One region of the Pseudomonas sp. RC3H12 genome, then DNA from elsewhere that is predicted to be linked to it. Evidence: riboswitches for the same ligand, from Rfam matches in the RefSeq annotation. Region 1 holds a riboswitch; each other region holds the start of a gene.
What was found. A riboswitch is a leader RNA that binds a small molecule or an ion and turns the genes downstream of it on or off. The one in region 1 is predicted to bind cobalamin.
Positions count from the first base shown of each region.

Region 1 (8,018 bases):
CTGGCCGGTCAGGGCCATGATCCGTGGGGGCGGGTCGATCAGCTTGAGGCGCTTGATCACTTCCATGCCGTCGAGGTCGGGCAGGCCGATGTCGAGGATAACCACATCGGCCTTGGTCTGCTCGGCCAGGCGGGCGGCCTCTTTGCCTTTGCCGGTTTCACCCACGACGGTGAAGCGTTCGCGTTCAAGCAGCATGCGTACGGCGAGTCGCACAATGTGGTGGTCATCGACCAACAGCACGGATGTCATTCAGGTCACTCCTGTCAAAGTGCAGCCCGCTTCCTGCGTTGAATTTCAGGCGCGGGCCGCGGACTTGCTGGGCAGCGCGCACCTTACGGACATTCAGGACCCTTGGTAATAGGCGAGTATAGGTGTGTTGAAAATCCCGCACCAAGCTGTAGAAAATTCCTACAAACAAGGTTTGGGTACAAGCGCTCAGCCGCAGGGGGCGTGCGGCTTGAGCACTCGCTGGGTGGAGGCGGGGTTGTTGCCCAGTACCTTGCCCACTCGAGTGGGGCGCATCACCAGTTGGCCGCCGCAGTTCGGGCAGCGGTCATGAAAATGCCGCTCGTTACAGGCACGACAGAAGGTGCACTCGAACGAACAGATCAGCGCATCCGGACTTTCGGGAGGGAGGTCGGTGTTACAGCATTCGCAGTTGGGACGCAGGTCGAGCATGGGCAGGGTTTCCATCCAGTTGGAAGGCCCAGTGTGCGCCGCCCACGCCCACTCGGCAATCGCTTCACGGGCCGGGGCGGTAGAGATGGGCGTGACCGGCGCGGTACAGGGCCGAGTCGGCGAACGGGGCATCGCCCAGGACATGACCGACGAGGATCAGCGCGGTACGCCGGAAGCCCTTGGCTGCCAGGCGCTCGACGATGTCCGCCAGGGTGCCCTTGACCCAATCCTGGTCTGGCCAGGTGGCACGATGGACCACGGCGATGGGGCAGTCGGCGCCATAGTGGGGCAGCAGTTGCTCGACGATTCGCGGCAGGTGGCGTACACCCAGGTGGATGGCCAGGGTGCTGCCATGGCGGGCCAGATCGGCCAGCTGTTCACCGGCCGGCATCGGCGAGTTGTCGCCGTAGCGGGTGAGGATCACCGTCTGCGCCACGTCCGGCAGTGTCAGCTCGCAACCCAGCAGCGCGGCGCTGGCGGCAGTGGCGGTGACTCCGGGGATGATCTGGTAATCGATGCCCGACTCACGCAGGTGGCGGATCTGTTCGCCGATGGCGCCGTACAGGCTAGGGTCGCCGCTGTGCACGCGGGCCACGTCCTGGCCGTTGGCATGGGCCTGGCGCATGGCCTCGATGATCTGCTCCAGGTGCAGCTCGGCGCTGTTGATGACGGTGTGTGCCTTATGCCCCTCGAGCACTGCAGCTGGTACCAGCGAGCCTGCGTAGATGATTACCGGGCACTGTCGGACAAGGCGCTGGCCCTTGACCGTGATCAGCTCGGGATCGCCGGGGCCGGCACCGATGAAATAGACCGTCATGGAGGTTCCTTGCAGGTAAAGAGGCGGATTATCCGCCGATGGCCAGGGCCAGGGTAGCGCCGCCGAGCGCTTGCCTTGGCACATGCAGGCGCGGCGCAACGCCGGTGCGGCCGGCCAGGGCCAGGGCTGCGCTTTCGGCGACACCCCAGCAGCCAGTCTGGGCGTACACCGTTGTCGAGCGCTGGCTGAGCAGCGCTTCGAAGGTCGACAAGTGGCTGCTGTCGAAGCAGATGAACTGCAACCCGAGCCGCTCGGCCAGTGCCAGCAGGCCGGGCTCGCGCGCCTTGGGTTCGATGCTGGCGATTGCCTTCAGCGCCGACAGGGGCAGGGCGTGGTTGGTCAGGGTCTGGCGCAGCAGCACCGCGAGCGTTTCGACCGGACAGCCACGGCGGCAACCAAAGCCGGCATACAACGCCGGCTGGGGAACAAGGTCGCGCATCAGTGCTGGCTGGAGCGGCGGAACAACCAGGCGCTGAGTAGGCCCAGGGCCAACCAGAACGCGGCGTTGGTCAGCCACGAAGCGATCTTGAACTGGGTCTCCAGCGCCTCGGGGGCCAGGCTTTCATGAACCGCTGGCTGTGGCGCGCCGATCAGGTGCGGGATCACCAGCAGGGCGACGCCGAGCACCTTGAACAGCCAGTGCTGGGCGAACACCAGCAACGCCAGGCCAGCGGCGGTGGCGGCGGCGGTGCCGATCCACCAGGTCTGGCGCTGGCCGAGGTCGGCGGCGGCGGTGCCAGGCAGTTCCGGTGGCAGGCCCAGGGTCGGCGCCAGGCAGAACACGGCGAAGCCCGCCAGGCCCCACAGTGCGCCGGTGGCCACGCGGCCCGGGGCGCGCAGGCTGTACAGTGCGGCGAGGATCAGGGCGAAGCCGACGGCGACCACGAGGTTGCCGCCCGTGGTGGACAGGATACGTTGCCAGCCATCTTCGGGCGCCCAGGCCTCGGCGCTGTGCTCATGGGGCGCTGCGGCCTCGCCATGTTCATGCTGTTCGACGGCGGGGGCGGCGGTTTCATAGGTTTCCGCCTGGAGAATCAACGGGGCGACCCAGAAGCTTTGCAGCAGGGTCAGCAGCAGGGCGGCGAGCAGGCCGCTGAAACCCGCGGTACGGGCGATGCGCGTGATCATGCGGGCGTACTCAGTGGCAAGGGAAGGCGGCGCTGTGGCGGGTGTCGTGGGCGGCGTTGTGCACCGCTTCGATGTGCGAGAAACCGGCGAAGTACACCAGGCACAGGCCCAGCAGGCTGGCGCCGATCGCGACGATCAGGCGCTGGCTGAGACTGACGGGGGTGGCGATACTGGGTTTGGCGTGGGTGATGGGCATGACGCGTTCCTCTGCTGCTTTTGTTGTGGCAACGGGCAGGCGCGACGCCCCCGGGCGCGGCTGGCCCAGGTGATACGACAGCGCCCGCCCACCGCGGGGTGTTCTGCAAGCATGTCAGGCCGGTCTCCGGGCTGGCGAGGTGGAGCGGGGCTCCATCGATCAAGCGCCACCTTCCCATGCCGCACGATGGGCACAGTGGTCTGGACGCTTCTCTCGCTTACCGTTGCGGGGGCAGCACCGGCCTTGTCGCCCTCTTCAAGGAGGCGCGACGCACCGGTTTCCCGTTTCACCCCCGTTGGGGGCACCTGAACGCAATGCGCTAGCAAATCACGGGGCCGGGCCTGCGTCAATCGCCGCGGCGGTTGACCGCCAGGCAGGCACTGCGTAGCCTTGCCGGTTCGAGGTTCCCGGGCGCTGGCCCGGGCTAAGACGGGAACGCGGTACAAGCCGCGGCTGCCCCCGCAACTGTAGGCACTGATGACGGATCGGCACAGCCACTGCGCACGCGCGGGAAGGCGCCATCCCACTGGCTTTGACGGCCGGCGGTGCAAGCCAGGAGACCTGCCTCGCAACGTTTTCGACTTTCAACCGGGCGGGGTGATCCGGTGGCGAACCCGCCAGGCCGACACGGGCCGTGGCTGTCGTCCTGCATGCCCGCGCCATTGCTGCCAAGGGCATCGCGACATGAAAACACTGGCCAAGCTTCCCGTCACCATCGTTACCGGCTTCCTCGGCTCGGGCAAGACCACCTTGCTGCGCCATATGCTCGACAACGCCCAGGGCCGCCGCATCGCGGTGATCGTCAACGAGTTCGGCGAGCTTGGCATCGATGGCGAAATCCTCAAGCAGTGCAGCATCGGCTGCTCCGAGGAAGAGGCCAACGGCCGCGTCTACGAGCTGGCCAACGGCTGCCTGTGCTGCACCGTGCAGGAGGAGTTCTTCCCGGTGATGCGCGAGCTGGTGGCGCGCCGCGGCGACCTCGACCATATCCTTATCGAAACCAGCGGCCTGGCCTTGCCCAAGCCGCTGGTACAGGCCTTCCAGTGGCCGGAAATCCGCAACGCCTGCACGGTCGACGCGGTGATCACCGTGGTCGACAGCCCGGCCGTGGCCGCCGGCACCTTTGCCGCCTACCCGGACCAGGTCGACGCCCAGCGCAAGCTCGACCCTAATCTCGACCATGAGTCGCCGCTGCACGAACTGTTCGCCGACCAACTGGGCAGCGCCGACCTGGTGGTACTGAACAAGGCCGACCTGATCGATGCCGAGGGCCTGGCCAAGGTCCGTGCCGAAGTGGCCGAGGAACTGCCGCCGGCGGTCAAGGTGATCGAGGCAAGCAGTGGTCGCCTGCCGCTGGAGGTGCTGCTGGGCGTGGGCGCCGAGTCCGAGGCGCATATCGATGGCCGCCGCACCCACCACGACAGCCATCACGACGGCGATGACCATGACGACCATGACCACGACGCCTTTGACTCGATCTCCATCGACCTGCCCGAGGCTGACGAAAGCCTGTTGCTCGATGCCTTGACGCAACTGGTCACCGAGTTTGGCATCCTGCGCGCCAAGGGCTTCGCCGCCATTCCCGGCAAGCCGATGCGCCTGCTGATCCAGGGCGTGGGCACCCGCTTCGACAAGCATTTCGACCGTGCATGGCGCAGCGAGGAGCCACGGATCACCCGCCTGGTGCTGATCGGCCAGGACCTGGACGCGACCCAGCTGGAAGCGCGCCTGCGCCAGGCCCTGGGCGCCTGACCCATGCACCTGCTGCGGACCCAGCCCGGCGGCTTTGTGCCGGACGACAGCATCGCCGACCTCGGCCAGACCCCCGCCGAACTGGTGATCCTCTGCAGCGGTGATTCACACCTGGCGCTGCTTGCCGAAACCGCCGAGCAGTTGCCGGCGGATTTCCCCAGTGTGCGCCTGGCCAATCCGATGCAGGTACAGAACCATGCCTCGGTCGACCTGTATGTCGACCAGGTGCTGCGCCATGCCAAGGTGATCCTGGTGTCGCTGCATGGCGGTGTCGGTTACTGGCGCTATGGTGTCGAACAACTGGTCGAGTTGGCCGCCCGTGGCGTACAGCTGATCCTGGTACCCGGCGACGACCGTCCCGACCCGGAGCTGACCGGCCTGGGCACGGTATGTGGGGAACAGGCCGAGCGCCTCTGGCATTTCCTGCGCCAGGGTGGCAAGGCCAATGCACTGAACCTGTTCAACTGCCTGGCCAGCCAGTGGCTGGGGCGCGCCTACCCCTGGGACGAGCCGCAGGCCTTGCCGCGCACGGTGGTCTATCACCCGGCCAAGGCCACCGCACGGCTCGAGGACTGGTACGCCGAATGGCATCCGGAGTACCCGGTGGCACCGCTGCTGTTCTACCGCTCCCACCTGCAGGCAGCCAACACCGCGTTCATCGATGTGTTCTGCCAGCGCCTGCAGGCTTGCGGCTTGAATCCGTTACCGATCGCCGTGGCCAGCCTCAAGGAACGCGCCTGCCTGGACCAGGTCGAGGCCTGGCTCGACGAAGTGCAGGCCGAGGTGGTGATCAACACCACAGGTTTTGCCCTGTCCAGCCCCGAACAGCCCAATCTGCGCCCATTGCGCCGCGATGTGCCGGTGTTGCAGGCGATCTGCGCCCAGGACAACCAGCCCGGCTGGGAGCAGAGCGAGCAGGGCCTCGGCGCCCGCGACCTGGCAATGCACATCGCCTTGCCCGAGCTGGACGGGCGCATCATCACCCGGCCGGTGAGCTTCAAGGACCTGGCTTGGCGCAGTGAGCGCAGCCAGTCCGACGTGGTCTGCTACCGCGCCCACCCCGAACGCATGGATTTCGTCGCCGAGCTGGCGCGGCGCTGGGTGACAATGGCGCGCCTGGACAACCAGGAGAAGCGTGTGGCCCTGGTGCTGGCCAACTACCCGACCCGCGACGGGCGCATCGGCAATGGTGTCGGCCTCGACACCCCAGGCGCCGCGTTGAATATCCTCAAGGTCCTGCAGGCGCAGGGTTATCCGGTAGCCGGCCTGCCCGACAGCGGCACCGAGTTGATCCACCAGTTGCTCGGCGGTGTCACCAACGACCTCGATCACCTTGACCAGCGCCCTTGCGCCCAGAGCCTGGCCCTGGCCGACTACCACAGCGCCTTCGCCGCGTTGCCCGAGGCCAACCAGCGCGCCGTGCTGGAGCGCTGGGGGCCGCCCGAGCAGGACCCGATGTTCCGCAGCGGGCGCATGATGGTCGCCGGCTTGCGCTACGGCCTGACCTTCGTCGGCATCCAGCCGGCGCGGGGCTACCAGGTGGACCACAGCGCCGTGTACCACGACCCGGACCTGGTGCCGCCGCACGGCTACCTGGCGTTCCACTTCTGGTTGCGCAACGGCTACGCCGCCGATGCGTTGATCCATGTCGGCAAGCACGGCAACCTGGAATGGCTGCCGGGCAAGGGCGTTGGGCTGTCCGCCGAATGCTGGCCGGACGCGTTGCTCGGGCCGCTGCCCAACATCTATCCATTTATCGTCAATGACCCAGGCGAGGGCGCCCAGGCCAAGCGACGCACCCAGGCGGTGATCATCGACCACCTGATGCCGCCCTTGACCCGCGCCGAGACCTATGGCCCGCTGCGTCACCTGGAACAGCTGGCCGACGAGTACTACGAAGCGCAGCTGCTCGATCCACGTCGCGCCAACGAGTTGCAGCGCGACATCCTCGCACTGGTCAAGGCCAACCACATCGACCGTGAACTGCAGCTTGAAGGGCAGCTGGAGGATGCTGCGGTGTGGTTGCCGCGCCTGGATACCTACCTGTGCGACCTCAAGGAGTCGCAGATCCGCGATGGCCTGCATGTGTTCGGCCAGTCGCCCCAGGGGCGCCTGCGCAGCGACACGCTGCTGGCCCTGGTGCGGGTGGCGCGGGGAGATGGCAAGGGCGGTAACGCCAGCCTGATTCGCGTGCTGGCCAAGGCCTTGGCGTTGGGCTTCGATCCGTTGGACTGCGACCTGGGACAGCCCTGGGACGGGCCGCGCCCTGGCCTGCTGCTACAAGTCGACAGCAGCGCATGGCGCACCTGTGGTGATACCCGTGAGCGCCTGGAGTGGCTGGCGCTGACATTGATCGAGCAGGCATTGCAAGGGGCTGCGGCGTTGCCGGATGAAGACGGCTGGGCACCGGTACGCGAGGTGTTGCAGGCGCTGGTCGAACAGATCGCGCCGGACCTGGACGCCTGTGGCGCCGCCGAGATCGACGGCCTGCTGGCCGCGCTGGCCGGGCGTTTCGTCCCGGCCGGGCCCAGTGGCGCGCCCAGCCGTGGCCGCCTGGACGTGCTGCCCACCGGGCGTAACTTCTACACCGTCGATGTGCGCAACCTGCCGACCACCACGGCCTGGCGCCTGGGGTTCGCCTCGGCCAACCTGATCCTCGAGCGCCACCTGCAGGACCACGGCGACCACTTGCGGCAGCTGGGTCTGTCGGTGTGGGGCACGGCGACCATGCGCACCGGTGGCGACGACATCGCCCAGGCCCTGGCGCTGATGGGCGTGCGTCCGGTGTGGGCCACCGGCAGCCAGCGGGTTGACGACTTCGAGATCCTGCCATTGAGCCTGCTCGACCGGCCGCGGGTGGATGTGACGCTGCGGGTGTCGGGTTTCTTCCGTGACGCCTTCGGCAACCTGATCCGCCTGTTCGACGCCGCGGTGCAGGCAGTGGCCGCGCTGGACGAGCCGGACGACCTGAACCCCCTGGCCGCCCGGGTGCGCGCCGAGCGTGAAGCGTTGCTCGGCGCCGGCATGGCGCTGGAGCAGGCGGCGCGGCAGGCCGGCTGGCGGGTGTTCGGAGCCAAGCCGGGGGCGTACGGAGCGGGCGTGCAGAACGCCATCGACGGGCGCCTGTGGCACAGCCGCGACGACCTGGCCGAGGTCTACCTCAACCATGGTGGCTACGCCTACGGCGCCAGCGACGAGGGCACGCCGGCCCGCGCCGCATTCGCCCAGCGCCTGGCGCAGGTACAGGCGGTGCTGCAGAACCAGGACAATCACGAGCACGACCTGCTCGACTCCAACGACTACTACCAGTTCCAGGGCGGCATGCTGGCGGCCGCCGAAACCCTGGCCGGCACCTCGCGGGCCAGTTACCACGGCGATCACAGCCAGGCCGACCGGCCGCGGGTGCGGACCCTGAAGGAAGAACTCAACCGAGTGATCCGTGCCCGC
Region 1 is NZ_CP075595.1:2,388,959-2,396,976, reverse strand. It holds gene KHO27_RS10910 (response regulator transcription factor) at 1-249, opposite strand, end outside; gene KHO27_RS10905 (DUF1272 domain-containing protein) at 436-678, opposite strand; gene cobM (precorrin-4 C(11)-methyltransferase) at 743-1,495, opposite strand; gene KHO27_RS10895 (cobalamin biosynthesis protein) at 1,524-1,934, opposite strand; gene KHO27_RS10890 (CbtA family protein) at 1,934-2,623, opposite strand; gene KHO27_RS10885 (CbtB domain-containing protein) at 2,634-2,819, opposite strand; cobalamin riboswitch at 2,920-3,142, opposite strand; cobalamin riboswitch at 3,204-3,402, shown strand; gene cobW (cobalamin biosynthesis protein CobW) at 3,504-4,571, shown strand; gene cobN (cobaltochelatase subunit CobN) at 4,575-8,018, shown strand, end outside.

Region 2 (8,018 bases), 100 kb from region 1:
CCATCCCCCTGAGCCGCTGCGCCAGTTCCAGGGCCACCCGCCCGCTGGCCGGCGTGGGCATCAGTTGGGTGAACGGGATATCGATCATGCGATTCTCGCGCACCGCCCGCAGGCTCGAGAGCACCGGGTCGCGGGTCAGCAACTGACGCTTGCGGCTGGCCGGCGACCACAGGGCGTCGGCCAGCAGGATCACGTCGGGGTCGCTGCTCAGCAGCGCCTCGCGGTTGATCGTCACGCGGTACTGGTCTATCCCGGCAAGCACATTGCGCGCCCCGGCGGCGGCCAGCAACGGCGTGACAAACCCACGTCCGCCCTCGCTGTCCAGCCCCCGCACCTCGCTGTCGAGGTAGAACACCGACAGTGGCTTGCCGCTGGGTGCGATCGCCCTGGCCTGCGCCAGGTCGGTCTCCATCGCGTCGATCAATGCCTGCGCCCTCGCCTGTCTGCCCAACAGCTCGCCAAGCACAGTCAGGTCACGCCGGACATGGCCGTAGTAGTCCAGCGAGTGGCCGTGACAGGCCGACTCGAGCAGGTAGGTGGCAATCCCGTTGCCGGCCAATCTGCTGCGCGAGGTGATCCCATCGCCAAAGGCCGTGGCGAATCCGCCGACCACCAGATCCGGCCTTTGCGCGTACAACACTTCGCTGGCCGGATACTCCCGGGCGATCACCGGCACACCCTGGTAGCGGCCCTGCTTGTAGGCGGCGCCGTTGTCGTCCAGGTAGGCCACCCCGACCATCGACGGCCCCGCGCCGAGGGCGAGCAGCAGGTCGGCCGCGTGCTGGTTGAGGGCGACGATACGCGCAGGCGCCGCAGCGGGCCGTTGCCAGTCCTGCCCGCAGTTGCGATAGCTGTCGGCCAGGGCCGGTGTGCCACAGCACAAGGCCAGCGACAGCAGCCAGGCTTTACGCATCGCACGCCCCTCCCTTGATCAACAGTCCTTCGGCGATCCTTGCGCCCTCTAGATGCGTTTCCACCAATTCCTCCACCTCCCGATCATCACGTACCCGATACCAGCAGCCGTCCGGATGCACCGTCAACACTGGCCCCAGGTTGCAGGGAAACTGGCAACCGGTGCGGGTCAGCAGCACGCCGCCCGGAGTCTCGATCAGGGCACGCTCCAGCAGCAGCCGGCGCAGGCGTTTCCATAGCGGCAAGGCGCCGCGCCGCACGCAGCGGGGGCCGGTGCAGAGGAACACCTGGCGGGCATGCTCGGGCACCCGTGACCAGTCCGGGTCGCTGGCCACCGCGTTGACCTGGTCGCACGCCAGGTGGCGGACAGGTTCGCCGATGCTGGCACAGGCCACTCGCGCATCCAGGCCGCGCCGCCCCAGGGCCTGGGCCGTGACCCAGACGCCGGCCCGACCTTGCGCCACGCGCCCCAGCTCATCGCGCAGCCAGTCCAGGTAGGCGCTGTCCGAGGTGGGCTCCAGGTCCACCACCAGCAGGCGTTCCACGCCCTGGTCGAGGGCCTCGCGGATCACCGCCCAGAGCCCGTCGAACCCCTCCAGGGTGTCGACGATATCCCGGCCCGCCTCGTGGCCACGCAGGTCACGGATCTCGGCGCCAAAAGCTTCCGCCGCCGAGCCGCCACCCAGGCCGGGGCCGACGAACAACACGCGCTGGTAGTCCATGCTCACGCCCCTCAGAAGGTGTAGGTGTAGCGCAGTTCGCTGGTGAACGGCCGCCCGAGATTGTCAACGTTACTCGCCCGACTGGTGACATAGTCGCGGTCGAACAGGTTCTCCACCAGCAGGCTCAGCCGGTGCTGGCGGGCGCCGTCCAGGTAGCGATAAGCATCGGCGTCGACCACCGAGTAATGGCCGTAGTCGACGCCTTTGGAGCTGACCACGTCGCGGATATAGCGAATGGCGCCCCCGGCCCCCCACCTGCGATCCGCCGATTCGTAACCGAGCCGCGAACGGGCGAAGAAACTCGGCACGTCGTTGATCGTTGCCCCGGTGCGCGACTCGGTGAGGTTGCGGGTCATGTCGGCCTGCAGGCTCCATTGATCGTCAAGCTGGATACGCGCATCGGCCTCGAAGCCACGCATCTGTACCTGCCCCTGGCCGTTGACCCACTGGCTGCCGTCCAGGGTGATCAAGTCGGTGATCTTGCGGCGGAACACGGTGACGCTGGCGCTGAATTCACGTTCCAGCAGCAGGCCGTGGTAATCCAGGCCAAGCTCGGCATTGCGGCTCTTCTCGGGCTTGAGGTCACGGTTGCCGACCTCGTCGCCAGGCTCGTTGACGAACAACTGCTCGGCATTGGGCAGCTTGTAGGCGCTGCCATACTGGCCGCGCAGTTGCCAGTTGTCGTTCAGGTCGTACAGCGAGGTGAGCATGCCGACGGTGGCGCTGTCGCCGCCGCTCATGGCCTCGTGGCGCAGGCCGAGGCTAGGGTGCCAGTTGGGCAAGGCCTCGATCCTGGGCCGCAGTTGGGCGTACAACGCATTGGCCTGGGCCTTGTCGTCGTCGATCACCAGCACGTCGTCCTGGCCCTTGAACCACTGGTTGTCGGAACCGAACACCAGCACGTGGCCGCCGTCGAGTTCGGCCTTGCCCTCGGCCTGCACGCCCCAATCGGTGAAGCCCCAGTAGTCGTTGTGGTTGACCACGTCGCGGGAGCCGTCGGCGCGGTTGTTGATGCGGGTGTAGCGGGTGTCCCAGTCATTGACGTGGCCCTTGACGAAGTAGCTCAGGCGCTCGCTGATGCGCTGTTCGAAGGTAGCCGTGGCGATCTGCTGCACGCGGTCATTGGTGGTCTTGTAATTGTTCACCGGTCGGGCGAAATCGAGGTTGGCGTCGGTGTACTGGTAGAACAGCTCCAGCCGCGCATCGTCACCGAAGGCCTGGATCGCCTTGCCGCCGAAGGTGGTCACCTCGTAGCCGCGCTTCTTGTCGCTGACGTTGCCGCTGTAGTCGCGGTTGCGAAACGGCTGGTAACCGTCGGAGACGTTGTGACTGACATAGGCCAGCAGGCCCAGGTCGCCGAAGCCATTGCTGAAGATCCGCTCGACGCGGGCGTCCTTGCTGCTGCCGGCGAAGCTGTCCAGGCCCAGGTTGACCTCACCTGAAGCCTGACGGCGTTGCGGGCTGCGGGTGACGATGTTGATCACTCCCGCCACGGCCTGGGTGCCGAACAACAGGCTCTGGCCGCCCTTGAGCACCTCGATGCGCTCCACCGCGTTGGCCGGCAGGGTGTCCAGGTACAGGCCGCCGTACAGGCGGTTGTTCAGGCGTACACCGTCGAGCAGGATCAGGGTGTCGTCATTGCGCCCGCCGAGCAGCGAGTAGGTGCCGTAGTCGAACGGGCCGTTCTTCGGCGCGACGTAGAAGCCGGGGATGAACATCTGCATCACCCGGGTGATGTCGGCGCCGGGGCCGGCGCGCTCGATCTGCTCGCGGCTGACGATCTCGACCTTGCTGCCGTACTGGGCCATGGCGGCGACCGTGGTCGACTCCACCGACGGCGCGGCGACGATCTGCTGGTCGAGGATCAGGGGGGTGTTTTCGGCCAGTGCCAGGGGGCTGGCCAGGCAGCCCAGGAACAAAGTCCGGGCCTTGGGGAAACGACGTCGGGAGTGAATCACAGCAATCATGCTCTTCTCGAAAGTGACTTTCGCAGAAGCACGCAGGAGCACGGATCGCGCACACGCCAATACCGGCCCATGCCCGCCCACCGCAGGAGTTTGCCTACAACATTCCAGGCCGGTCTCCGGGCTCGCAAGACAAGATGTCTTCACCTTCCCATGACGCGCGGGCCACAGTGGTCTGTCGAAGGCATCACTTGCATACCGTTGCGGGGGCAGCACCGGACTGGCGCGAAGCGCGTACCGGTTTCCCGTTTCACCCCATGCGCGGCGGCATGGGACACCTGAAATCGGTCGGCATCTGAACACCTTGGGGCAAGGGGCGTCAAGCAAAGGCCGGTGAATCGTTTCGCGTGTTTTTTATCTGCCAATCACTCTAGGCAGATGTGTCAAAAGTTGTAGAATCCGCACGCCCAATCTATTCCCATTCCCTTCGAGCTTTGCCGATGAAGCTGGCCCGCCACACACGATCGCAAGTCGCCTGGGTGCTGTATTTCAGCATCCTGTTCGGCTCGTTGCTGTGCGCCATGGGCCATGGACAGATGGCAGGCTTGCGCCTGGCCGGCCTGGATGACGCCGCCTGGTGCGCGGCCGACAGCAGCGGCGTGTTCAAGGGCGACCAGGACATCACCGACCCGGTGCTGCCTGCCGGCGGCGACTGCGTGATCGCCAGCCTGTTCAGCGCCATCCTGCTGGCGGTGTTCTTCGGCTTGCTGGCCCTGCTCGCCGGGGAGTCGAGCAAACCCTTACCCAGACAACCCGCGCCACGGCTGCCCAAGCAGCGCTGGCCACTGGTCAACCCCCGCGCCTCCCCCGCTTCGCTTCTCGCGTTCTGACATCGCCACGCCCTCGAACTGCCTGATCGGCAGCGGGCGTGCGCTCACCGATTTCAGCCAGGAAGCCTTGCATGTTCCGCATGACCACTCTGGCGCTGCTCGTTGGCAGCGCAACCTGCGCCTGGGCGCAGGACGACACCCTCACCCTGCCCGCCAGCAACGTCACGGCCACGGCCGACCAAGCCAAGGAGGCGACCAGCCTCGACCTCGACCGGCCCATCGAAAGCGGCTCACGCCTGAACCTCAGCGCCCGCGAGAACCCCGCCTCGGTCAGCGTCGCCGACCGCAAGACCATGCAGCGCATCGGCGCGCGCAACTTCCAGGACGCCGCCAATGCGCTGCCCGGAGTCAACGCCTCGGCACCGCCCGGCTGGGGCGGCTACGTGTCGTATCGCGGCTTCAACGGCGCCCAGGTCAGCCAGCTGTTCAACGGCATCAACCTGCAGTACGGCGCCGCCGGGCGCCCGGTCGGGGCATGGATCTACGACCGTGTCGAACTGCTCGGCGGGCCGTCGTCGTTCCTCAACGGCAGCGGCGCCGTGGGCGGCAGCCTGAACATGATCACCAAACTGGCCAACCGCGACGAGGACACCTTCGAGGGCCGCGTCAGCTACGGGCGCTACGACACGATGGAAACCTCGGTCGGCTTCAACAAGGCGCTCAACAGCGGTGACGGCCCACGCCACTACGCGCGGCTCGACTACAGCCGCACCAGCACCAATGGCTATATCGACCGCCAGGAGAACGGGGCAGGCAACCTGGCCTTCTCGCTGCTCAGCGACATCAACGACCAGCTGTCGCACACCCTGGCCATCGAGTACCTCGAAGAGAAGGAAGACAGCCCCTACTGGGGCGCGCCGGTGCTGCAACCGGCCAGCGGCACCCTGCACATCGACAAGCATCACCGTTTCGACAACTACAACGTCGAGGACGGCCGCTACGAGCAGCGCACCCGCTGGCTGCGCTCGATCACCGACTACCGCATCGACGACAGCAACCAGTTGCGCAACACCTTCTACCACTACAACGGCCAGCGCGATTACCGCAACCTCGAGGTGTACCGCTACAACCCCGGCAACACCGCCATCGCCCGCTCCGGCGGCTACCGCCAGCGCCACGACCAGGAGGTCAACGGTAACCGCGTCGAGCTGACCCACCAGGGCCAGCTGTTCGGCCTGGCCAGCGACTGGGCGTTCGGTATGGACTACAACCGCAACCAGCAGACCGCCTACCCGTTGTCCAAGGGCGCGTTCGACAGCATCGATCCCAACGGTTTCCAGCCCGACCACTTCCTCGACATCCCTGGCATGGACGCTCCACGCGCCAAGGGGCGCAGCACCACCACCGACACCACTGCGGGCTTCGTCGAAAACCGTACCCGCCTGACCAACCAGCTGTCGCTGGTCACCGCGCTGCGCTACGACCATATCGACTTCGACGTGGTCGACCACGTGACCCGGGCCAAGCTGAATCGGCGCTGGGATGCCTTCACCGGGCGCCTGGGGCTGGTCTATGACCTGACCTCCAATGTCAGCCTTTACACCCAGTACAGCACCTCGGCCGAGCCGCCAGGGGGCTCGCTTACCGGCGCCTCGCTCAGCCAGGTCGGCGACTTCGACCTGAGCACCGGCAGGCAGGTGGAAGTGGGCAGCAAGTTCGACTTCCTCGACGGGCGCGGCTCGGCCACCGCGGCGGCCTACCGCATCGTGCGCAAGAACATCTCGGTGCCCTCCTCGACCGTGCCCAACACCACCGAGCAGGCCGGCCAGCAAACCTCCACCGGCATCGAGTTGGCGGCGTCGTTCAAGGTCACGCCCAAACTGCTGGCGGCGGGCAACTTCAGCTGGGTCAACGCCGAATACGACGAGTTCAACGAGACCATCGGCGGCGTGGTGTACTCGCGCAAGGGCAAGAACCCGGTGAACATCCCCGACCGGGTGGCCAACCTCTGGCTGACCTACGACCTGGCGCCGGGCTGGCAGGTCGGCGCCGACGCCCGCTACGTCTCGGCGGTCTACGCCAACACCGCCAACACCCAGTGGGTGCCTTCGTACACCGTCTACGGACTGTCGATGACCCACGACCTGGACCAGCACGTGCAACTCAGCGCCCGCCTGCGCAACCTCACCGACGAGGTCTACGCCCGCTTCATCCACCAGACCAACACCCAGTACTACCTGGGTGAGCCGCGCAGCTTGGAAGTCGCTGTGCAGTGGCGCTACTGATGGGCCTGAAACGCCAGCTGTACCTGTGGCATCGCTGGCTGGGCATCGTCGCGTGCCTGTTCATGGCGCTGTGGTTCGTCTCCGGAGTGGTCATGCTGTATGTCGGCTACCCCAAGCTGACCACGGCCGAGCGCCTGGCCCACCTGCCGGCCTTGCCGGCGGGATGCTGCGCCGAGTTGCCGGCGCAATGGGCTGAGCAGCCGTTGAAGGCGTTGCGCCTGACCAGCCTGGGCGGGCAACCGTACTATTTGCTGGAGCTGGCGGACGGTCGCCGCGTCACCCTCGATGCAGCCAACGGCGAGCCCCTGGCCAACGCCGACGCGGCCTGGGCCCTGGCCAATGCCCGGCAGTACGCCGGCAGCGCGGCATTGGCTTACCAGGGCACGCTGGACGAGGACATGTGGACCCACTCCCGGGCCCTGGACAGCGATCGCCCCTTGCACCGGGTGCAAGTGGACGATGCGGCCGGCACCTGGCTGTACCTGTCCGGACGCACCGGCGAGGTGGTGCGCGATGCGAGCGGCCGCGAGCGCGCCTGGAATTGGGTCGGTGCCTGGTTGCACTGGCTCTATCCGTTGCGTGGCGGCCTGGGCTTCGACAATGGCTGGCGCACCCTGGTGATCGGCCTTTCACTGCTCGGCACGCTGATGGCGCTCATGGGCATCGCGGTGGGCATCCTGCGCCTGCGGCTGCGCAAACGCTACCGCAGCGGATCATGCAGCCCCTACCCCGGCGGCTGGTTGCGCTGGCACCACATCGGCGGGCTGCTGTTCGGTGGGGTGCTGGTGCTGTGGGTGTTCAGCGGGTTGATGTCGATGCGCCCCTGGGGCGTGACCGACAGCCGCTCGCAGATCGCCTTGCAACAAGCGCCGCTGCGTGCCACCGACCTGCAACTGCCGATTGCCACGGCACTGGCCCGCTTGCGCGACGAAACCGGGTTCGCCGCAGTGGAGTTGCAATGGCAACGCCTGGCCGACGTCACCTATGCAGTGGCCCGCAGCGCCGACGGCGACAGCCGCATCCTTGAAGCACACGCCCCGCCGGCGCGTACCTTCAGCCGGGAAAGGCTGCGGGCGGCCGCGCAAGCGATGGCTCCCGGGGTGACGGTGGCGGATGACTGGCAGAGCGCCTACGACTTCCACTACTTCGCCCGCGAGCCACAGAGCATGTACGGCTCCCAGGCGCGTCCACTGCCCGTGCTGCGCCTGCGCTTCGCCGACGCGGCGGACACCTGGGCCTACCTGGACCCTGCCAGCGGCACGCTGGTGGCCAGCCACGACCGGGCGCAACGTGCTGGGCGCTGGTTGTTCAACCTATTGCACAGCTGGGATTGGCAACCGCTGCTGGCGCGGCCGCTGTTGCGCG
Region 2 is NZ_CP075595.1:2,289,236-2,297,253, forward strand. It holds gene KHO27_RS10440 (ABC transporter substrate-binding protein) at 1-913, opposite strand, end outside; gene KHO27_RS10445 ((2Fe-2S) ferredoxin domain-containing protein) at 906-1,634, opposite strand; gene KHO27_RS10450 (TonB-dependent receptor plug domain-containing protein) at 1,646-3,601, opposite strand; cobalamin riboswitch at 3,692-3,895, opposite strand; gene KHO27_RS10455 (DUF2946 family protein) at 4,039-4,428, shown strand; gene KHO27_RS10460 (TonB-dependent receptor) at 4,500-6,653, shown strand; gene KHO27_RS10465 (PepSY domain-containing protein) at 6,659-8,018, shown strand, end outside.
Region 2: another riboswitch for cobalamin. It lies ahead of KHO27_RS10450 (TonB-dependent receptor plug domain-containing protein); the one in region 1 lies ahead of cobW (cobalamin biosynthesis protein CobW).

Region 3 (8,018 bases), 340 kb from region 1:
ACCGAAGCGGTACGTCGGGCGCGTTGGGCGGCCTGGGCCAGCCAGGCGACCAGCTCGGCGTGATCGGGGAGGGTGCGGACGATCTCCGGGGCGCCGGGCACGACCAGCGTGTCGAAGGGCTCGTGCAGCCAGGGCGCCAGTGGCTCGGTGGCGACGGCCAGGCCCTCGGCGGTGGCCACCAGGCCCCCTTCGAGGCTGGCAGTGACCACCCGGTAGCCGGGCAGGCCGCGCGCGGCGCGGGCCTTGGTCGCGGCCCAGAACACCGTCTGCGCGCCGCTGAGGTCGAGCAGGCCCATCTGCGGGTAGGCGAGGAACAGCAAGGTGCGCGGCTGGTCAAGCGCGTGCACGGGCGCTGCGGGAATTTGCGGGATGTCGGTCATGGCGCGCTGCTTGTGGACGGGGCGTAGGCCCTAGTCGAGCAGGTGGCGCGATGATGTTCAAGCACGACGCGATGGCCGTCAGACCTGGGCTCTTGTGGGAGCGGGCCAAGCCCGCTCCCACGCTGTTACCTGGCCGACCTAGAAGCTGTAGTCCACCGTGGCGAAATACGAGCGCGGTGCGCCCAGCAGCCACTGTTCGCCGCTGTAGCTCGACTGGGCGTACTCGCGATCGAACAGGTTGTTCACCTGCAGGCCCAGGCGCACGTCGGGTAGCACCTGCCAGCCGATGTTGGCATCGACCACGGTGTAGCCCGGCACGCGTTGGTCATTGGCGGCGCTGGTATAGCGGGCGTCTACGTAGCGCAGGCCAATACCGGTGTCGACGCTTTGCCCGAAGCCTTTGCTCAGCCACAGGTTGGCGGTTCGACGTGGGACGTCCTGAGGGTGGTTGCCAGACCGGTCGTAGGAAACGCCTCGGCTGAGCTGAGTGAAGTCATCGTACTTGGCGCGCACCAAGGCTGCGTTGCCCGACAGTTGCCATTGATTGCCCAGTGCCAGCTCCAGGCTTGCCTCCAGGCCATCGGAGGTCTGTTGGCCTGCCTGCTGGCTGCGCTTGGAGACCACGTCGTACACCGGCAGCTTCTTCTTGACGATGTGGTAGGCCGCCAACGTCCATTCGCCGCGTCCGTCCCAGAACCGTTGCTTGAGGCCGAATTCGGTCTGCTTGGCTTCGGTCAGTTCAAGGCGTTGCTCCGGGCGCAGGGTCAGCAGGTCACCGACACCATCCTCGCTGGTGGAGTACTGGCCGTACACCGACAGATCGTCAGTCAGCGCGTACACCAGGCCGGCGCGCCAGTTGCCGCCACGCAGGCTCTGGTCTTCGCGAGTGTCCTTCACCAGGTCGTTGCGGTCGATGTGGTTCTGGTCGCGGCGTATGCCGGTGACCAGCGACAGGCGCTCGGTCAGTTGCGTGCGGTTTTCGGCGAACAGCGAGAAGGTGCTGGTTTTCGACAGCGTCTGCGGGCGCGTCGGATCGGCACTGTGGAACCCGCCGGGCGCCGGCCGCCAAGGGTCGAGCGGGTCGGTGTAGCCATCCTCATAGGGTGAGTTGCTGTCGATGTTGAAGCGGATCTTGTTGTACTCGGCGCCCACCACGGTCTTGCTGGCCAGGCCGAACAGCGAGTGATCGAAGGTGAAGCTCTGGCGGTCGCCGATCTGCTCCTGGTTGTGCTTGATCTCCAGGAAACTGCGGCGCTGGATCACACCGGCATCCCAGGCGTATTCCTCGGCATTGCGCCAGTGGCGACGGCTTTTGATGTAGTACAGCTGGTTGCTGGCGCTGATGCTGTCGCTGATGTTCCAGTCGCTGGTCAGCCGTGTCCACTCATCGTGGTAGCGCTGCTGGTCATTGCTGACGTTGTAGTTCTTGTTGCGCACGCTGCTGCGCAGATGGCCGTCGATCAGCGGCGTGCCGTAGTAGTTGGCAGGTTGTGCGTCGCCGCGTTCGTGGGACAAGGTGAAGCTCAGGTCGTCACTGGCATCGAAGCGCAGTGCGCCGGAAAACGCCAGGCTGCGCGAATCGGTGCGGTCGACCCAGCCGTTGCCTGCCTGCTGGTTCAGGGTGGCGCGGTAGCTCAGGCGCTCGCTCAGACTGCCGCCGCTGTCCAGGCCCAGTTGCTGGCGGTCCCAGGAGCCGTAGCCCAGGCGCAGGTGGTTGCGGATATCACCGCTGAAGGGCTTTTTCGGGATCACGTTGACCACAGCCCCCGTAGCGCCCTCGCCATACAGCACCGAGGCAGGCCCACGGATCACATCGATACGCTCGACCATCCAGGGATCGACCGGGTAGGTGAGGGTGCCGGCGCCGGCGTACAGGCGCGCCCCGTCGAACAGGGTCATCACCGAACTCTGGCCCGTGAAACCGCGCGCCGACAAGCCGGTGCCGCCATCGCCAGGGGTACCGATGAAGGTGATGCCCGGCGAGCGGGTCACGGCATCCTGCACCGTGGTGTTGTTGCGCTGCTGGATTTGCGCGGCGGTGATGCTGCTGGTGCTCGCCGGGGTTTCCAGGGCACTGAGGTTCAGGCGTGAACCGGCTTGGGTGGGGGTGGCCAGGTCGACGGTCTGCGGGTCGCGGCTGTCGGTGATCGCCGTGGAGGGCAGGGTGAGCGCAGGGCTGGGCTGCTCGTCGGCCAGCGCCGGCAGGGACACGGCCAGGCAGGCCGCCAGGGTGTGAAGCTTGTTGATACGGGACATGTCGTTCCACTGCTGCAGGAAAGAATGGATCCCGGTGGAAAACACGCAACGGCGAAGCGCGCGCAGGCGCGCACGCGAATACCGGCCTGCGCCCGCCCACCGCGGGTTGCCAAGTGAAGCCTCAGGCCGGTCTCCGGGCTTGCGAGGGTCGTGAAGCCTTCACCTTCCCATGCGTGTGCACAGTGGTCTGTCGAAGGGTTCGCTCGCTTACCGTTGCGGGGGCAGCGCCGGACTTGTCGTGGTATCGACTCACCGGCTTCCCGTTTCACCTTGCGCGCGGCGGCGCAGGGCACCTGAAACTGGCGCGCATCTGACCACCGAACGGGCAGGGAGTCAATCGTCTGGATGGGTGGGCTGAATCTTGCTGAATCGCGGTTCAGAGCGGTTGCCGTCAGGCAGGTATTGTCTGCGGCCAGGCCTCGTGCATTGGCGCAGGCCGCGCAGGGCGCTACCATCGGCAGCCAGCCTCCTTATCCAACACCAACAAGCCAAGGACGCGTATGACCGAGCACGCCCTGTCCCTGCAACAACTCGCCGCCCCCGAAGGCATCTGCTACGGCTGCGGCTGTTCCCACCCCAGCGGCCTGCATGTGCAGAGCCACTGGGACGCCGACGGCATCCACCTGTCGTGCCGGCATACCCCCGACCCGACTTTCACCGGCTGGCCCGGCCTGGTCTACGGTGGCCTGCTGGCCATGCTGGTCGACTGCCACTCCAACTGGACCGCCATGGCCTGTCACTACCGTGCCGAAGGCCGCGAACCTGGCACCTTGCCACGTATCGACTGCGTCACCGGCCAGCTTGGCCTGACCTACCTCAAGCCCACGCCCATGGGCGTCGAACTGCTGCTCAAGGCTCGGGTCGAGGGCGAGCTGGGGCGCAAGACCCGGGTGATCTGCGAGGTCTGGGCCGGGGATGTACTGACTGTCACCGCCGATTCGGTATTTGTGCGGGTCGACACCGAGAAGCTCAAGCGCCAGGCCCATGGCGACGCCTGAACTTGCACCGATGGGGTGGGGCTGGCATTGTCGAACGTGACCCGGCTGCCCGACAGGATGTTGCCATGCCCTACCAGATTCGCCCGGCCCGTGACGAAGACTGCGTGGCCCTGAGCCTTGTCGGCCAGGCGACCTTCGCCCTGGCCAGCCCGCCCGATAGCGCGGTCAGCGCCCAGCAACACTACATCGCCCACCATCTCCAGCCCGAACATTTCCAGGCGCACCTGGAGCACCCGCACAAGCGGTTGCTGGTGGTCGAACGGGATGGCCAGGTGCTGGGCTACAGCATGCTCGACCTGGCGCCCGGCAAGCTGGGCATTGCCGAAGCCGATCAACTGGCGGAAATCTCCCGCTGCTATGTACTACCCTGCGCCCATGGCACCGGCGCCGCGCAATTGTTGCTCGCCACCACCCTGGCCCAGGTCGATGGCCAGGCGCGCCTGACAGTTAATGAGCTGAACGCTCGGGCGATCGGTTTCTATCAGCGCAACGGCTTTCGCAAGGTGGGCGAGGCGATCTTCCCTTGCGGCGACGAGCGGCACCGCGACTGGGTGATGGTCAGGATGGCCGAAGATCATCTAGATTGAAGGCTCCCAACGCGAAGGCACCCCATGACCGAACTTTCCGCATTCCCCATCACCGGCAAATGGCCGGCGCGACACCCCGAGCGTCTGCAACTGTACTCGCTGGCCACGCCCAACGGGGTCAAGGTCTCGATCATGCTCGAGGAAATCGGCCTGCCCTACGAGGTGCACAAGGTCAGCTTCGAAACCGAGGATCAGTTGAGCCCCGCGTTCATCTCCCTGAGCGCCAACAACAAGATCCCGGCGATCCTCGATCCCAATGGGCCGGGGGGCCAGCCGTTGCCCTTGTTCGAGTCGGGGGCGATCCTGCAGTACCTGGCCGAGAAGAGCGGCCAGTTGCTGAGCCAGGACCCGGCCCAGCGCTACCAGACCCTGCAGTGGCTGATGTTCCAGATGGGCGGCATCGGGCCGATGTTCGGCCAGGTGGGGTTCTTCCATTTCTTCGCGGGCAAGGAGTATGAGGACAAACGTCCCCGTGACCGCTACGTCAATGAGTCCAAGCGCCTGCTGGCGGTGCTCGACCGCCACCTGCAAGGGCGGGAGTGGATGGTCGATGCATACAGCATCGCCGATATCGCCATCTTCCCCTGGGTGCGTAACCTGGTGGAGCGCTACAACGCGCGGGAGCTGGTGGAATTCGACACGTTCAAGGAAGTGCAGCGGGTGCTGGCGCGGTTCCTCGAGCGCCCGGCCGTGCAGCGAGGCCTGAAGATTCCGGCATGACCTCGTCGGGGGCTGCGCGGCAGCCCCCGTCGCACATCCTCAGAGGATCTGGTTCAGCAACCAGTACAAGCACCCCGCCAGCACCATTGCCGCCGGCAATGTCAGCACCCAGGCCATCAGCAGGTTGACCAGCGTCTTGCGTTGAATCCCCGAGCCATTGGCCACCATGGTCCCGGCCACCCCCGAACTCAGCACATGGGTGGTCGATACCGGCAGGCCGAACATATCCGCCGCACCGATGGTGCACATCGCCACCACCTCGGCCGAAGCGCCCTGGGCATAGCTCAGGTGGGTCTTGCCGATCTTCTCGCCCACCGTCACCACGATGCGCCGCCAGCCGACCATGGTGCCCAGGCCCAGGGCGATGGCCACCGCCACCTTGACCCACAGCGGGATATAGCGGGTGGCGTCGTCCAGTTGGCGCTTGAACAACTGCACATGGCGGGCGGTATCGGCGTCGTAGCGGGCCAGCTGGTGCTTGTCGATCTGGCGGATGGCTTCGCTGGCCAGGTACATGTCGTTGCGCACGTTGGCCATGGCCTCGGCCGGCACGCGCTTGAGCGAGCCATAGCCCTTGACCTCCTCGCCGATCATGCCAGTCAGCGCGGCCAGCGCCGGCAGCAGCTCGGGGCTGGCCGCAGGGGTGGCGACGAACGCGGTCAGCACCTGGCGCGGATCGGCCGGGGCGGGCGCGGGGGCGGCCCGTACCAGCGCCTGGCGGGTGACCTCGGCGACGGCCGAGAACTGCAGGGCCTGCTCGTTGGGCATGGTCTTGTTCAGGGCATAGGCCATTGGCAGGGTGCCGACCAGGATCAGCATGATCAGGCCCATGCCTTTCTGCCCGTCGTTGGAGCCGTGGGCGAACGACACGCCGGTACAGGTGAGGATCAGCACGCCGCGGATCCACCAGGGCGGCGGCGTCTGGCTTTCTGGTGCCTGGTACAGCTCGCGGCGCTTGACCAGCGCACGCAGGGCGAGCAGCAACAAGGCGGCGCAGGCGAAGCCGATCAAGGGCGAGAAAAGCAGGGCGTAGCCAACCTTGCTGGCCTGGGCCCAGTCAACGCCGCTGGTGCCATCGCGCCCGTGCATCAGCGCGTTGGCCACCCCCACGCCGATGATCGAGCCGATCAGGGTATGCGAGGACGAGGCCGGCAGCCCCAGCCACCAGGTGCCGAGGTTCCAGATGATCGCCGCCAGCAGCAGGGCGAAGACCATGGCGAAACCGGCCGACGAGCCGACCTGCAGGATCAGCTCCACCGGCAGCAGGGCTATGATGCCGAAGGCCACCGCGCCGCTGGACAGCAGCACCCCGAGGAAATTGCACAACCCAGACCACACCACCGCAACCGGTGCCGGCAGCGAATGGGTGTAGATCACCGTGGCCACGGCGTTGGCGGTGTCGTGGAAGCCATTGACGAACTCGAAGCCCAGGGCGATCAGCAGGGCCAGGCCCAGCAACAGGAAAGGGGTGACGGTGGTGACGACGGTGCCGCTGGCGCTGACGTCCTGCTTGAGGCTCCAGAAGGTGTAGGCCAGGCCCGCCAGCAGCAGGCCGAAGAACAAGGTGAGGGTGGCGCGTCCGGGTTTGTGGGCAAGGGGTGGGCCTGGGGTGCGCAGGCTCAGGTCGGGCTGGCTGGCCAGTGACGGGGTTGCCATGAGGGCTCCGGTTGGCGTCGGGCGGTGGTGCCGAAGGTATACAGCATAGAAACAATTCGTTACCGGGCCGTGACCTCGATCAATGAAGGCCCTAGGCTGGTAGGGGAACGATGTCGCAGGAGTACCTGATGATTCGCTGCAAACGCGTCTACGAGAGCGTCGAGGTGCAGGATGGCCAGCGCGTGCTGGTCGATCGCCTGTGGCCCCGCAATAAGCGCAAGGAAGACCTGCATGGGCAGTGGTTGCGCGAAGTCGCGCCCTCCGATGCACTGCGCAAGGCATTTCACGCCGGTGAATTGGACTTTGCAGCCTTTGTCCAGCGCTATCAGCAGGAACTGGCCGCCCACCCCGAGCACTGGTATCCGTTGCTGGACCTGGCCGATAAAGGCGATTTGACCTTGCTCTACGCTGGCAAGGATACCGAGCACAACAATGCCCAGGTCCTGGCCCGGTGGCTGGAGGATGAGCTGGAGCGCCGTGGCCCGGCCAGTTCACCGGTGTGCTATGCCCCTTGAACTGATCCCCGCCAACGATGACTACCTGACGTTTGCCCGCGACCTTACCCGCCGCGCCATGCTGCCGTATTACCGCGAGTTCGACCTGCTGTGGATCGAGGAAGCCTTCGACGAGGCCTGGGGCTGGCGCGAGCAGTGGCTGGTGGTCGAGGACGAACAGGTGCTTGGGTTCTGCAGCCTCAGCCAGGATCGCCAGGCGTTGTTCATTCGCGAGTTGCACCTGTTGCCCGAGTATCGTGGCCGTGGCGTGGGCAGCTGGGTGCTGGAGGAATTGGCCACCTGGGCGGCGCAACGCCGGCTGCCATGGCTGCGGCTGATGGTGTTCGGCAGCAACCCGGCGCGGCGCCTGTACCAGCGCCGGGGCTTCGTTGAAGTGGGCATGGACGAGTGTTTCGTGCGGATGCAGCGCCCGGTCGCCTGAGCTACTACTGACGCAGCCGCACCATCCGCCCCTGGACCAGCGTCGCCTCCAGCACTTGTCCCTGCAGCGCCAGCAGGTCACCGGCCAGCAGGTTCTGCAGCAGCGCCTTGCCGTCGAAGGTATTGTTCCCCAACTCGACCTCCCGCAGTCCCTCGACCCGCACCACCGCCTTGCCCACCTGTCCCAGGCGATTGCCACTGAGCAGCAGCGGGCCCGGCAGGGGCGTGGCATTGCGCAGGCTGACGGCGTACTCCGGGGTATTGCCGATGCGATTGCCGACCAGGGCCAGGGCCGCCACCTCGCTGGCGTCCAGCGCGCTGCCCTGGCTGCTGGCCAGCAGGTTGTCGTCGATCAGCAGCGGCGCCTCGGGCGTGGGCGCCAGGTTGCGCAGCTGGATGCCGTTGCCCCGGCTGTCGCCGATACGGTTGCCCGCCAGCCACACGGCGCCGCGCTGGTCGCTGATCTCGATGGCGGCCTTGGCGGCG
Region 3 is NZ_CP075595.1:2,731,744-2,739,761, reverse strand. It holds gene KHO27_RS12410 (GlxA family transcriptional regulator) at 1-380, opposite strand, end outside; gene KHO27_RS12405 (TonB-dependent receptor) at 519-2,636, opposite strand; cobalamin riboswitch at 2,744-2,948, opposite strand; gene KHO27_RS12400 (PaaI family thioesterase) at 3,137-3,634, shown strand; gene KHO27_RS12395 (GNAT family N-acetyltransferase) at 3,700-4,221, shown strand; gene KHO27_RS12390 (glutathione S-transferase N-terminal domain-containing protein) at 4,246-4,941, shown strand; gene KHO27_RS12385 (inorganic phosphate transporter) at 4,981-6,597, opposite strand; gene KHO27_RS12380 (DUF488 domain-containing protein) at 6,726-7,112, shown strand; gene KHO27_RS12375 (GNAT family N-acetyltransferase) at 7,102-7,533, shown strand; gene KHO27_RS12370 (right-handed parallel beta-helix repeat-containing protein) at 7,538-8,018, opposite strand, start outside.
Region 3: another riboswitch for cobalamin. It lies ahead of KHO27_RS12405 (TonB-dependent receptor); the one in region 1 lies ahead of cobW (cobalamin biosynthesis protein CobW).